2 regions of the Halomonas sp. PAMB 3232 genome follow, and region 2 is predicted to be linked to the other one. Evidence: predicted binding sites of a transcription regulator. Region 2 holds the regulator's gene; the other holds the start of a gene.

Region 1 (5,064 bases), 1.2 Mb from region 2:
GCGACAGCGCCCGGGACTTTGCCGACAGCGCCTTGTCCTCGAACTCCTTGAGCTCGGGGATGATGAAGCGCTCGGCATTTTTCAGCGTCTGGCGGCGAATGTACTCCGCCGGCGCCTGCTGCGCCTGAGCGCGGGGCAGCTCGATGAAGTAGCCGTGCACCCGGTTATAGCCCACTTTCAGGTTCGAAAGCCCGGTGCGCTCGCGCTCGCGCCGCTCGAGCTCGACCAGATACTCGCCGGCGTTTTCCGCAAGCCCGCGGTGCTCGTCGAGATCATCATCGAAGCCTTCCGCGATCACGCCGCCGTCGCGAATCACCACCGGCGGGTTGGTGATGATCGCCCGGGTCAGGGTGTCCGCCATCTCCGGGTAGGGGCGAACGTGGGGCTTGAGCGCGTCGATGGCGCTGCCACTCTCCACCGCCTCTAACAGGCGCTGTAGTTCGGGTAAAGCGTTGAGCGCATCGCGAAGCCGGGCCAGATCCCGCGGGCGGGCGCTGTAGAGCGCTACGCGCGCCAGTATGCGCTCGATGTCGCCAAGCTCAGAAAGCGCCTCGCGAAGCTCCATATAGGCGGCGTCGAGGCTCAAAAGCGCGACGCCGGCCTGGCGGCCCTTAACCAGCTCGATCTGGCGCAGCGGGCGGTTGAGCCAGCGCTTCAAGAGCCGCGAGCCCATCGGCGTGGCGCAGGTATCGAGCACGCTCGCCAGCGTATTGTCGGTGCTGCCGGCAAGGTTGGTGTCGATCTCCAGGTTACGCCGGCTGGCACCGTCGATGACGACGGCGTCGTCGCGATTCTCGACAGTGATGGCGGTGACGTGGGGCAGGCGCGAGCGCTGGGTGTCGCGGGCGTAATCGACCAAAACGCCGGCAGCGATGAGCGCCGTGGAAAGGTGCGCGCAGCCGAAGCCGCGCAGATCCTGCACCTGAAACTGATCACACAGGCTCCGGTTGGCGCTGTCTAAATCGAACAGCCACTCGCCCTGGCGGCGCAGGCTGCGCTTTTGCGACCAGGCCTCCGGCAGCGTCAGGTTTTCAGGCACCAAAAGCTCCGCCGGCGCCAGGCGGGTCAGCTCGGCGAGCATCTCCGCTTCGCTTTCTACCTCGAGCACGTTGAAGCGCCCGCTGGAGAGTTCGAGCCAGGCAAGACCAAAGCGATCGCGGCCCGGGGCGAGCGCGACCAGGACGTTATCGCGTCGGGCGTCGAGCAGCGCCTCATCGTGCAGCGTGCCTGGGGTGACGATGCGCACCACCTGGCGCTCCACCGGGCCCTTGCTGGTCGCCGGGTCGCCGATCTGCTCGCAAATCGCCACGGACTCGCCGGCGGCGACCAGCCGAGCAAGATAGCCCTCGGCGCTATGGTAAGGGACGCCAGCCATGGGGATCGGCTTGCCGCCGCTTTGGCCGCGGGCGGTCAAGGTGATATCCAAAAGCGCCGCGGCGCGGCGGGCATCGTCGAAGAACAGCTCGTAAAAATCCCCCATCCGGTAGAAAAGCAGCACTTCCGGGTGGTCGCGTTTGATCTTCAGATACTGCGCCATCATGGGCGTATGCGCGGGGCTTTGTGACATGGACGTCCTGGCTTGGCGTGGCCCACGGCAAGGCCTGACCGTGGGCGGTGTTCGAGTTCCGTGTGTTGGTTCTATAGGCAACACAAACGCAGTATTCTACGCTGAACACAGCGCTGACATGAAGGAGTCTGCAAGGTGGCTGACGTATCCGGCTTGAAAAATCTCGATATGGCGCTGCTTGCCAAGCGCCTGGGCAAGCTCTGCGTGGCCCAGAACGTCACGCTGACCACGGCAGAGTCCTGCACCGGGGGCGGCATCGCCTCAATGATCACCTCGGCGGCGGGCAGCTCCGCCTATTTCGAAACCGGATTGGTGACCTACTCCAACGCGGCCAAGACCCGGCTTTTGGGCGTGGCCCAACAAACGCTCGACGCCCATGGTGCGGTGAGCGAGGCGGTGGTGAACGAGATGGTGCGCGGGGCGTGTCGTGAAAGCGGCGCACAGCTTGGCGTGGCGGTGAGCGGCGTGGCCGGGCCCGGCGGCGGCAGCGCGGAAAAGCCCGTGGGGCTCGTGTGGCTAAGTGTGGGCAGCGAGCGCGAACAGCGCGCCCAGCGCTTCATGTTTCCCGGCGACCGGCAAGCGGTGCGTGAGCAGGCGGTGCGCGAGGCGCTGATCGCGTTGATCCTGCGCCTTTCGCGCTAGCGCACTCGGGCAAAAAGCACTGCTGTCAGCGCTTTGAGAGCGAACTGATAGCCGGGGTGCTGCGGAAATAAATAGCGCGACAGGGATAGGTTTTGCGGCCAATATTTGGCATAATACTGGCTAATTATACAGGTTGTTACGAGGACGCTTTACATGGCTCAAGATGAAAACCGTACCAAAGCACTGAACGCCGCGCTCAGCCAGATCGATCGTCAGTTCGGCAAGGGCACCGTCATGCGTCTGGGCGATGCGCCGCGCGTGGTCATGCCGTCGGTATCGACCGGATCATTAGGACTCGACATCGCGCTCGGCATTGGCGGTCTGCCCTACGGGCGGGTCGTCGAAATCTTCGGCCCGGAGTCCTCGGGCAAGACCACGCTGACGCTGTCGGTCATCGCTCAGGCGCAGAAACAGGGCAAGGTGTGCGCGTTCGTGGACGCCGAGCACGCGCTCGACCCAAGCTACGCGGAAAAGCTCGGCATCAACCTGGATGACCTGCTGGTCTCCCAGCCGGACACCGGTGAACAGGCGCTCGAGATCACCGACATGCTGGTGCGCTCCGGCGGTGTCGACGTCATCATCATCGACTCCGTGGCGGCCCTCACCCCGCGCGCCGAGATCGAAGGCGAAATGGGCGACGCCCACGTGGGTCTGCAGGCGCGCTTGATGTCTCAGGCGCTGCGCAAGATCACCGGCAACATCAAGAACGCCAACTGCCTGGTCGTCTTCATCAACCAGATCCGCATGAAAATCGGCGTCATGTTCGGCAGCCCCGAAACCACCACCGGCGGTAACGCGCTGAAGTTCTACTCGAGCGTGCGTCTGGACATTCGCCGCACCGGCTCGGTGAAAACCGGCGACGAGGTCACCGGTAACGAAACCCGCGTGAAGGTCGTGAAGAACAAGGTCGCGCCGCCTTTCCGCCAGGCCGAGTTCCAGATTCTCTACGGCAAGGGCATCTACCACGCCGGCGAAGTGATCGATCTGGGCGTGCAGTGCAATCTGGTCGACAAGGCCGGCGCCTGGTACAGCTACAAGGGCAGCAAGATCGGTCAGGGCAAGGCCAATGCGTCCCAGTACCTGGAAGAGCATCCGGAAATCATGGAAGAGATCGAGAGCCAGATTCGCGATCAGCTGCTGGCCAAGGCCGAGCCCAAAAAAGAAGAAGAGGTCGCCGCTGCGGATGACGCGGACGGCGAAGATAGCCTGATCTAATCGTCCGTCCCTGCGGAGAGAGCCATGTTTGGCGCCGGTAACGCGACCCCGCGCGGGGTCGCCATCGATCTACTGGCCCGGCGCGAGTACTCCCGCGCCGAGCTCCATGAAAAGCTTGCGCAAAAGACGTTCGAGGAGGCCGATATCCTCGAATGCCTCGACGCCCTCGAGGAGCAGGGGCTTCAAAACGACGACCGCTTCAGCGAAAGTTTCGTACGCTCGCGGGTGCTGCGAGGCCAGGGGCCCATGCGCATCAAAATGGAGCTTGGTCGCCGTGGCATCAGAGGCGAGGCCCAAACGCAGGCGATTAACGCGGTCGCCGAGCAGGAGCGCATCGACTGGTTCGAACTGGCGGCTGAAACGCTACAGCGGCGCTTTCGCACGTCCGGGGCGCCTTCGGGCGAGCGTTTTGTGCCCCCCAAAGAGCGCGCCAAACGCGAGCGCTTTCTGGCTCAGCGCGGCTTCGACTTCGAGCAGATTCGCTACGCGCTCTCCACGCTTTCCGACTAAACCGCACCTGTAATTCCTTCACCCATCGCACTGCTTGTAAGACGCCAGCGCTTCGTGGCTTTAGTCGCGTGACAACTTCGTTATAATGGATGTTTTGCGGCTCCCAGGGTGGCGGCGATAGCGCCCCGGGGCATCACGCTTCATTGTCACGGAACCCCTATGAAAAGCGCAGCGATCAGGCAGGCCTTCCTCTCCTATTTCGAAGAGCACGGACACACCGTGGTTCCCACCAGCTCGCTGGTGCCCGGCAACGACCCAACGCTTTTGTTCACCAACGCCGGCATGGTGCCGTTCAAGGACGTTTTTCTGGGCCGCGACCCGCGCCCCTACGTGCGCGCCACCTCGGCCCAGCGCTGCGTGCGCGCCGGTGGCAAGCACAACGACCTGGACAACGTCGGTTACACCGCGCGCCACCACACGTTTTTCGAGATGCTGGGCAACTTCAGCTTCGGCGACTACTTCAAGCGTGATGCCATCCGCTTTGCCTGGACGTTTCTGACCGACACCCTGGGCCTTCCAAAGGAGAAGCTTTGGGTCACCGTGCATATCAGCGACGACGAGGCCGAAAAGATCTGGAAAGAGGAGATCGGCATCGACCCCGAGCGCTTCTCGCGTCTGGACGAGGACAATTTCTGGCAGATGGGCGATACCGGCCCGTGCGGGCCGAGCTCGGAAATATTTTTCGATCACGGCGCTGACGTTTGGGGCGGGCCGCCCGGAAGCCCGGAGGAAGACGGCGACCGCTACATCGAGATCTGGAACCTGGTCTTCATGCAGTTCGACCGTGACGCCGAGGGCACGTTGCATCCGCTGCCCAAGCCTTCGATCGACACCGGCATGGGGCTTGAGCGTGTTGCGGCGGTCATGCAGGGCGTGCACTCCAACTACGAGATCGACCTGTTCCAGAACCTGCTGAAAGCGGCCGCGCAGGCCACCGGCTCCCATGATCTCGAGGCACCGTCGCTTCGCGTCATCGCCGACCACATCCGTTCCTGCGCGTTCTTGATCGCCGACGGCGTGCTGCCCTCCAACGAAGGGCGCGGCTACGTCCTGCGCCGGATCATTCGCCGCGCGGTACGCCACGGCCACAAGCTTGGCGCCACGGGAACGTTCTTCCATGAGCTGGTCGA
Region 2 (5,064 bases):
TTTTCCGCACTGGCGGACAAGCGCACGCTCTGCGCCGTCAACCAGGTGATGGCCAACGATAGCGCGCCAATCACCGATAAAGACGAGATCGCCTTTTTCCCGCCAGTTACCGGAGGCTGAATGCAGACGCCTTCCTCTGAGCAAGCGCTCGCTTCGGGCGCGGATACGCCGCCTATTCACATCCGCGTGCAGCAGGAGGCCTTCATTTTTGATGAGGGCTACGAGGCGCTCATCGAACATCGTCAGGATGTCGGGGCGCTGGTGAGCTTCACCGGCCTCGTGCGCGATTTCAACGAAACGCCGGACGTCACGGGGCTCACGCTCGAGCACTATCCGGGCATGACCGAAAAGGCGCTCACCGATATCGCGGTGGAGGCCGCTTCGCGCTGGGCGCTCAAAGGCGTGGTGATTGTGCACCGGGTCGGGCATCTGCGCCCGGGGGATCCGATCGTACAAGTGGTGGTGGCCAGCGCTCACCGGCGCGACGCCTTCAGTGCCTGCGACTTCATCATGGATATTCTCAAGACCCGCGCACCCTTCTGGAAAAAGGAGCACTCGCGCCAGGGCGATTACTGGGTCAAGGAGCGCGCCACCGATTTTGACGATGCCGCGCGCTGGTAGGAGGCGATCAAGGAGGGCGTTGGTAGGCGCGTGTAAGGGGCTACCCGGCTCAAGCGCCGGGCGGCTCGGTCGCCATGATCTGAAGGTGCACCTCCGGCAGATGCTGGCAGTGGTGTCCCAGCCAGCGAACCAGCCCCGGCGTCAGTGCTTCTCTGAGTTCGGCGAGGGAGTCGACTTCGATTTCGTCGAGCCGCTCGTCGAGCCAATCGCTAAAGCTCTCTTCGTCGATGGGGCTGGCGCCACTGGCGTCGAGCATCAAACGCCCGATACGCTGCCAGCCGGTCTCAGAAGCGCATACCGGCAGTGCCAGAAACAGCGTGCCGCGCCGCGCGCCGCTCGACTGGCCGTCCGCAAGCCCGGGGTGGCGCGTCACGCTGTTTTGATCCACCACCTGGGGCAACTGCGGGTGGCGCGCCTCAACGCGTAACCCTTCGTTATCCAGACACAGCATATCGCCATTGACCGGGGCCAGCGGCGCCTTGATGCCGAGCTCTTGCGCCAGCGCCTGGTGCGCCTGCTGATGCACCGTTTCGCCGTGAACCGGCAGCAGCGCGGTGGGCCGAACCCAGCGGTAGAGCGTTTTGAGCTCCTCCTGGGCGGGATGGCCGGTGGCGTGAAGCTCCGGGTGGTTGTTCTCGTCGAAAAGCTGAACGCCGAGCTGAGTGAAACGCTTCTTGAGCGCCGCGATCGGGCGCTCGTTGCCGGGAATCGCCTTGGCGGAAAAAATGACGTTATCGCCGGCTTCCAGGTCCATGAACGGGTGGCGGCCCTGGGCCAGGCGCTGGAGCGCGGCGCGCGGCTCGCCCTGGCTTCCGGTGGCGATCACCACCACTTCGTCCGGCGGCAGATAGCCCAGGTCCTGGGGCGGCACCAGCGGCGGAAAATCGTCGAGATAGCCAAGACCGCGGGCCACACCGACCATGCGCTCCATCGAGCGGCCCATCAGGCTCACACGGCGCCCGCTTTGGGCCGCCGCCTGGCCGATCGCCCACACACGCGCCAGATTGCTGGCAAAGCAGGAGACCACCACGCGCCCGGTACAGGCCTTGAGCGTTTGCGTCAGCGCGTTGGCCACCGAACCTTCGCTGCCGGCACTGCCCGGAAGCGGCGCGTTGGTCGAATCACCCACCACCAGATCCAGCGGTGCCAGCGCCTGAAAGTGCGCCGGGTCGACGCTCGGCCCGATCAAAGGCGTCGGGTCGAGCTTCCAGTCGCCGGTGTGCAATACCCGGTAGCCGCCGGCGAGCATCATGATCGCGCAGCTCTCGGGAATCGAGTGGGTCATCAGTAAATAGCGCAGCGTGAACGGGCCCTCTTCGAGGGCATCGTTGGGCTCGATCACGCGAATCGCGGCGCTTGAAAGATTGTGTTCGGCAAACTTGTGACGGAGTAACCCGGCGGCCAGGGGCGTGGCGTAGATCGGGCACTGCCATTTGGGCCAAAGCCAGGCGACCGCGCCGATGTGATCCTCATGGCCATGGGTGATGTAGAGCGCTTTAGGGGTAATCTCAAGCTCGGCCAGCGTATCGGTGCTGGGCACCTGTAGCGGAGCGCTGGGAAGATCCTGTCGAATCATCATCCCGCAATCAATGGCGATCCAGTGACCATCGAAACCATAAAGCGTCAGGTTCATTCCTATTTCACCGCAGCCCCCAAGCGGCAAAATGCGCAGGGGCGGTCGGCGTCGGGGGCGAAGTTGAACGCGGGATGGATCCATTGATTTTGAACAGCCTGAAAAGTAAGACTTTAACTATACGGTAAGGCGGGGGCGGCTAACAATCCTGGCAGTGTTCCCGATCGCCGCTTGCGCTACACTAACGCCCCCCAAGGCCTCAACGGTTCTTGACGACCCCGTCGGGTCGCGTCTTCGAAACGTGTATCAAGAGTGTATTCATGTCGCATTATTACCGTTTAGTGGTTTCCTGCCCCGATCAGGTAGGCATCGTGGCGCGCGTGTCGAGCTTCATCGCTCAGCACGGCGGCTCCATCACCGAGGCGAGCCAGCACTCGGATCTGCAAACGGGCCGATTTTTCATGCGCTACGAGATTCTCGCCGACTCCATCGGCATGAGCGCGGCCGAGCTCGAACAGGCGTTTGCGCCCATCGCCAACGCGTTTTCGATGCAGTGGGCGCTGGTCGATACCCAAAAGCGGCGCCGGGTCGTGATCATGGTGTCGAAAGAGTCCCACTGCCTGGTCGATCTGCTCTACCGCTGGCAGGCTGGCGAGCTCGACTGCGACATCGTGGGCATCATCTCCAACCACCCGGACATGCGCGCGCTAAGCGAGTGGTACGGGATCGATTATCACCACATCGCGGTCGACCCCAGCGACAAGCAGCCCGCGTTCGATGCGGTGCAGCGCCAGGTCGAGGCGCTCGAGGCGGACTGCATCGTGCTGGCGCGCTACATGCAGATTTTGCCGCCGGCGCTCTGTAGCCAATACGCCGGCCAGATCATCAACATCCACCACAGCTTTTTGCCGTCGTTTGCCGGTGCCAAGCCCTATCACCAGGCGTTCGAGCGCGGCGTGAAGCTGATCGGCGCGACCTGCCACTACGTGACCGAAGAGCTCGACGCCGGCCCGATCATCGAACAAGACATCCACCGCGTCAGCCACTGTCACACGCCCACGGATCTGGTGCGCTTTGGCCGCGACGTGGAGAAGTCCGTGCTCGCCCGCGGGCTCAGGTGGCACCTGGAAGATCGCGTGCTGATCGACGACAACAAGACGGTCGTCTTCAACTAAAAAACGGGGCACGAAAGTGCCCCGTTTTTAGTTTATAAGCTTGAGGATGACAATACGGGCCGCCGTGCCGGGCTGACCGTAGCGAGGGTCTTTCGCCATGGATGGCGAAAGTAGCGCCCAGGGAAGGGTTCACAGCGCCCTCGCGCAGGGTTGCCCGGCACCGCCACATTTCCCTGTCTCAATCGATAGGTCAATTAACCCAGCGCTTGGCCACTGCCCCCGCGAATCACGCCAACGCCGACACCTTCGATATCGAGCTGCTGGGTGCGAAGATCGATTTCGATCGGAGCGAAATCGCTGTTCTCGGCGTGCAGCGTGACCTGGTGGCCGTCGCGGCGAAAACGCTTGACGGTGACTTCGTCCTCGAGGCGCGCCACGACGATCTGGCCGTCGCGTACCCGCTCGGTGCGGTGTACCGCCAGCAGGTCGCCTTCCAGAATGCCGATATCCTTCATCGACAGCCCGCGTACGCGCAGCAGGTAGTCGGCCTTCGGCGTGAAATACTCCGCCGGCAGCGGGCAGTAACGATCGATGTGTTCGGCGGCCAGAATCGGGCTGCCCGCGGCCACTTCGCCGATGATCGGCAGCCCCTGGGTCGCGGATTCGACGCTGTCGCTGGCTTCAGCGGCGGATTCCGCTGCTTCCACCCCTTCCTGATTTGGCAGGCGGATGCCGCGGGAGGTGTGGCGAATGATACGGATGGCGCCCTTGCGCTCGAGCGCGCGCAGGTGCTCTTCGGCCGCGTTGGGTGAGCGAAAGCCCAGCGCTTTGGCGATTTCGGCGCGGGTGGGTGGGTAGCCGTACTCGTTCATGGTCTTCACGATAAAATCGAATACGTGCTGCTGACGAACGGTAAGAGGACGAGGCATGGCTGACTCCAGGGTAAAAGGTAACTATAAAAAATGACTTAAATATATGTGTTTAAGTATACAGTATGTTCCTCTGTCCAGTATATGACTCAAGCCACGGATTATAAAGCCGTTCGCCCTTAAAAGAGGGCATATCAGGGTTTCGCACGATTGAGCCCGGCGTTTTAATGACCTACTATTTCGCGATGTTTTAAACACTCGTTTTCTGGAGGGCGCCATGGCGCAGTCTGATACCGTCACGCGTATTCTGGATACGGCGGAGGTGCTGTTCGCCGAGCGTGGCTTTGCAGAGACCTCTCTGCGCAACATCACCAGCAAGGCGCGGGTGAACCTGGCGGCGGTGAACTACCACTTCGGTTCGAAAAAGGCGCTGATTCAGGCGGTGTTTGCGCGCTATCTCGACCCCTTCAGCCAACGCTTTCACGAAGCGCTGGATGAGCTGCACGCCCGCTATGGTGATGACGAGATTCCTCTGGAAGTACTGCTCGAAACCATGGCCACGACGGTGTTGACCGTGCCGGCCGAGCGCAACAGCTTGAAAGTGTTCATGCGCCTGCTGGGGCTCGCCTACAGTCAGGCTCAGGGCCACCTTCGCCGCTATATCCAGGAGCAGTACGGCGATGTCTTCACTCGCTTTGTCGAGCTCGTTCGCCGCGCCACACCCGGCCTGCCCGACGCCGAGCGCTTCTGGCGGCTGCACTTCATGCTCGGCACGGTGATCTTCACGCTCTCCGGGCTCGATGCGCTGCGCGACATCGCGGCCAAGGAGTACAACGAGCAGGTCTCGGTACGTGATCTGGTGCGCCGACTGCGCCCGGTGGTCGTT

What was found. Region 2 encodes LexA, which represses DNA repair genes until DNA is damaged. Its sites were predicted from a motif close to TACTGTNTANNTANACAGTA; they were not measured.
Region 1: a site for LexA is predicted at 2,324-2,343, ahead of recA (recombinase RecA). Genes of this name have one in related genera too.

The regions. Positions count from the first base shown of each region.
Region 1 covers NZ_CP134865.1:813,772-818,835, forward strand. The annotation lists gene mutS (DNA mismatch repair protein MutS) at 1-1,567, opposite strand, end outside; gene RN346_RS03795 (CinA family protein) at 1,736-2,209, shown strand; gene recA (recombinase RecA) at 2,363-3,424, shown strand; gene RN346_RS03805 (regulatory protein RecX) at 3,449-3,934, shown strand; gene alaS (alanine--tRNA ligase) at 4,094-5,064, shown strand, end outside.
Region 2 covers NZ_CP134865.1:2,062,580-2,067,643, reverse strand. The annotation lists gene moaC (cyclic pyranopterin monophosphate synthase MoaC) at 1-120, shown strand, start outside; gene moaE (molybdopterin synthase catalytic subunit MoaE) at 121-621, shown strand; gene RN346_RS09425 (ribonuclease J) at 671-2,254, opposite strand; gene purU (formyltetrahydrofolate deformylase) at 2,515-3,369, shown strand; gene lexA (transcriptional repressor LexA) at 3,564-4,238, opposite strand; gene RN346_RS09410 (TetR/AcrR family transcriptional regulator) at 4,456-5,064, shown strand, end outside.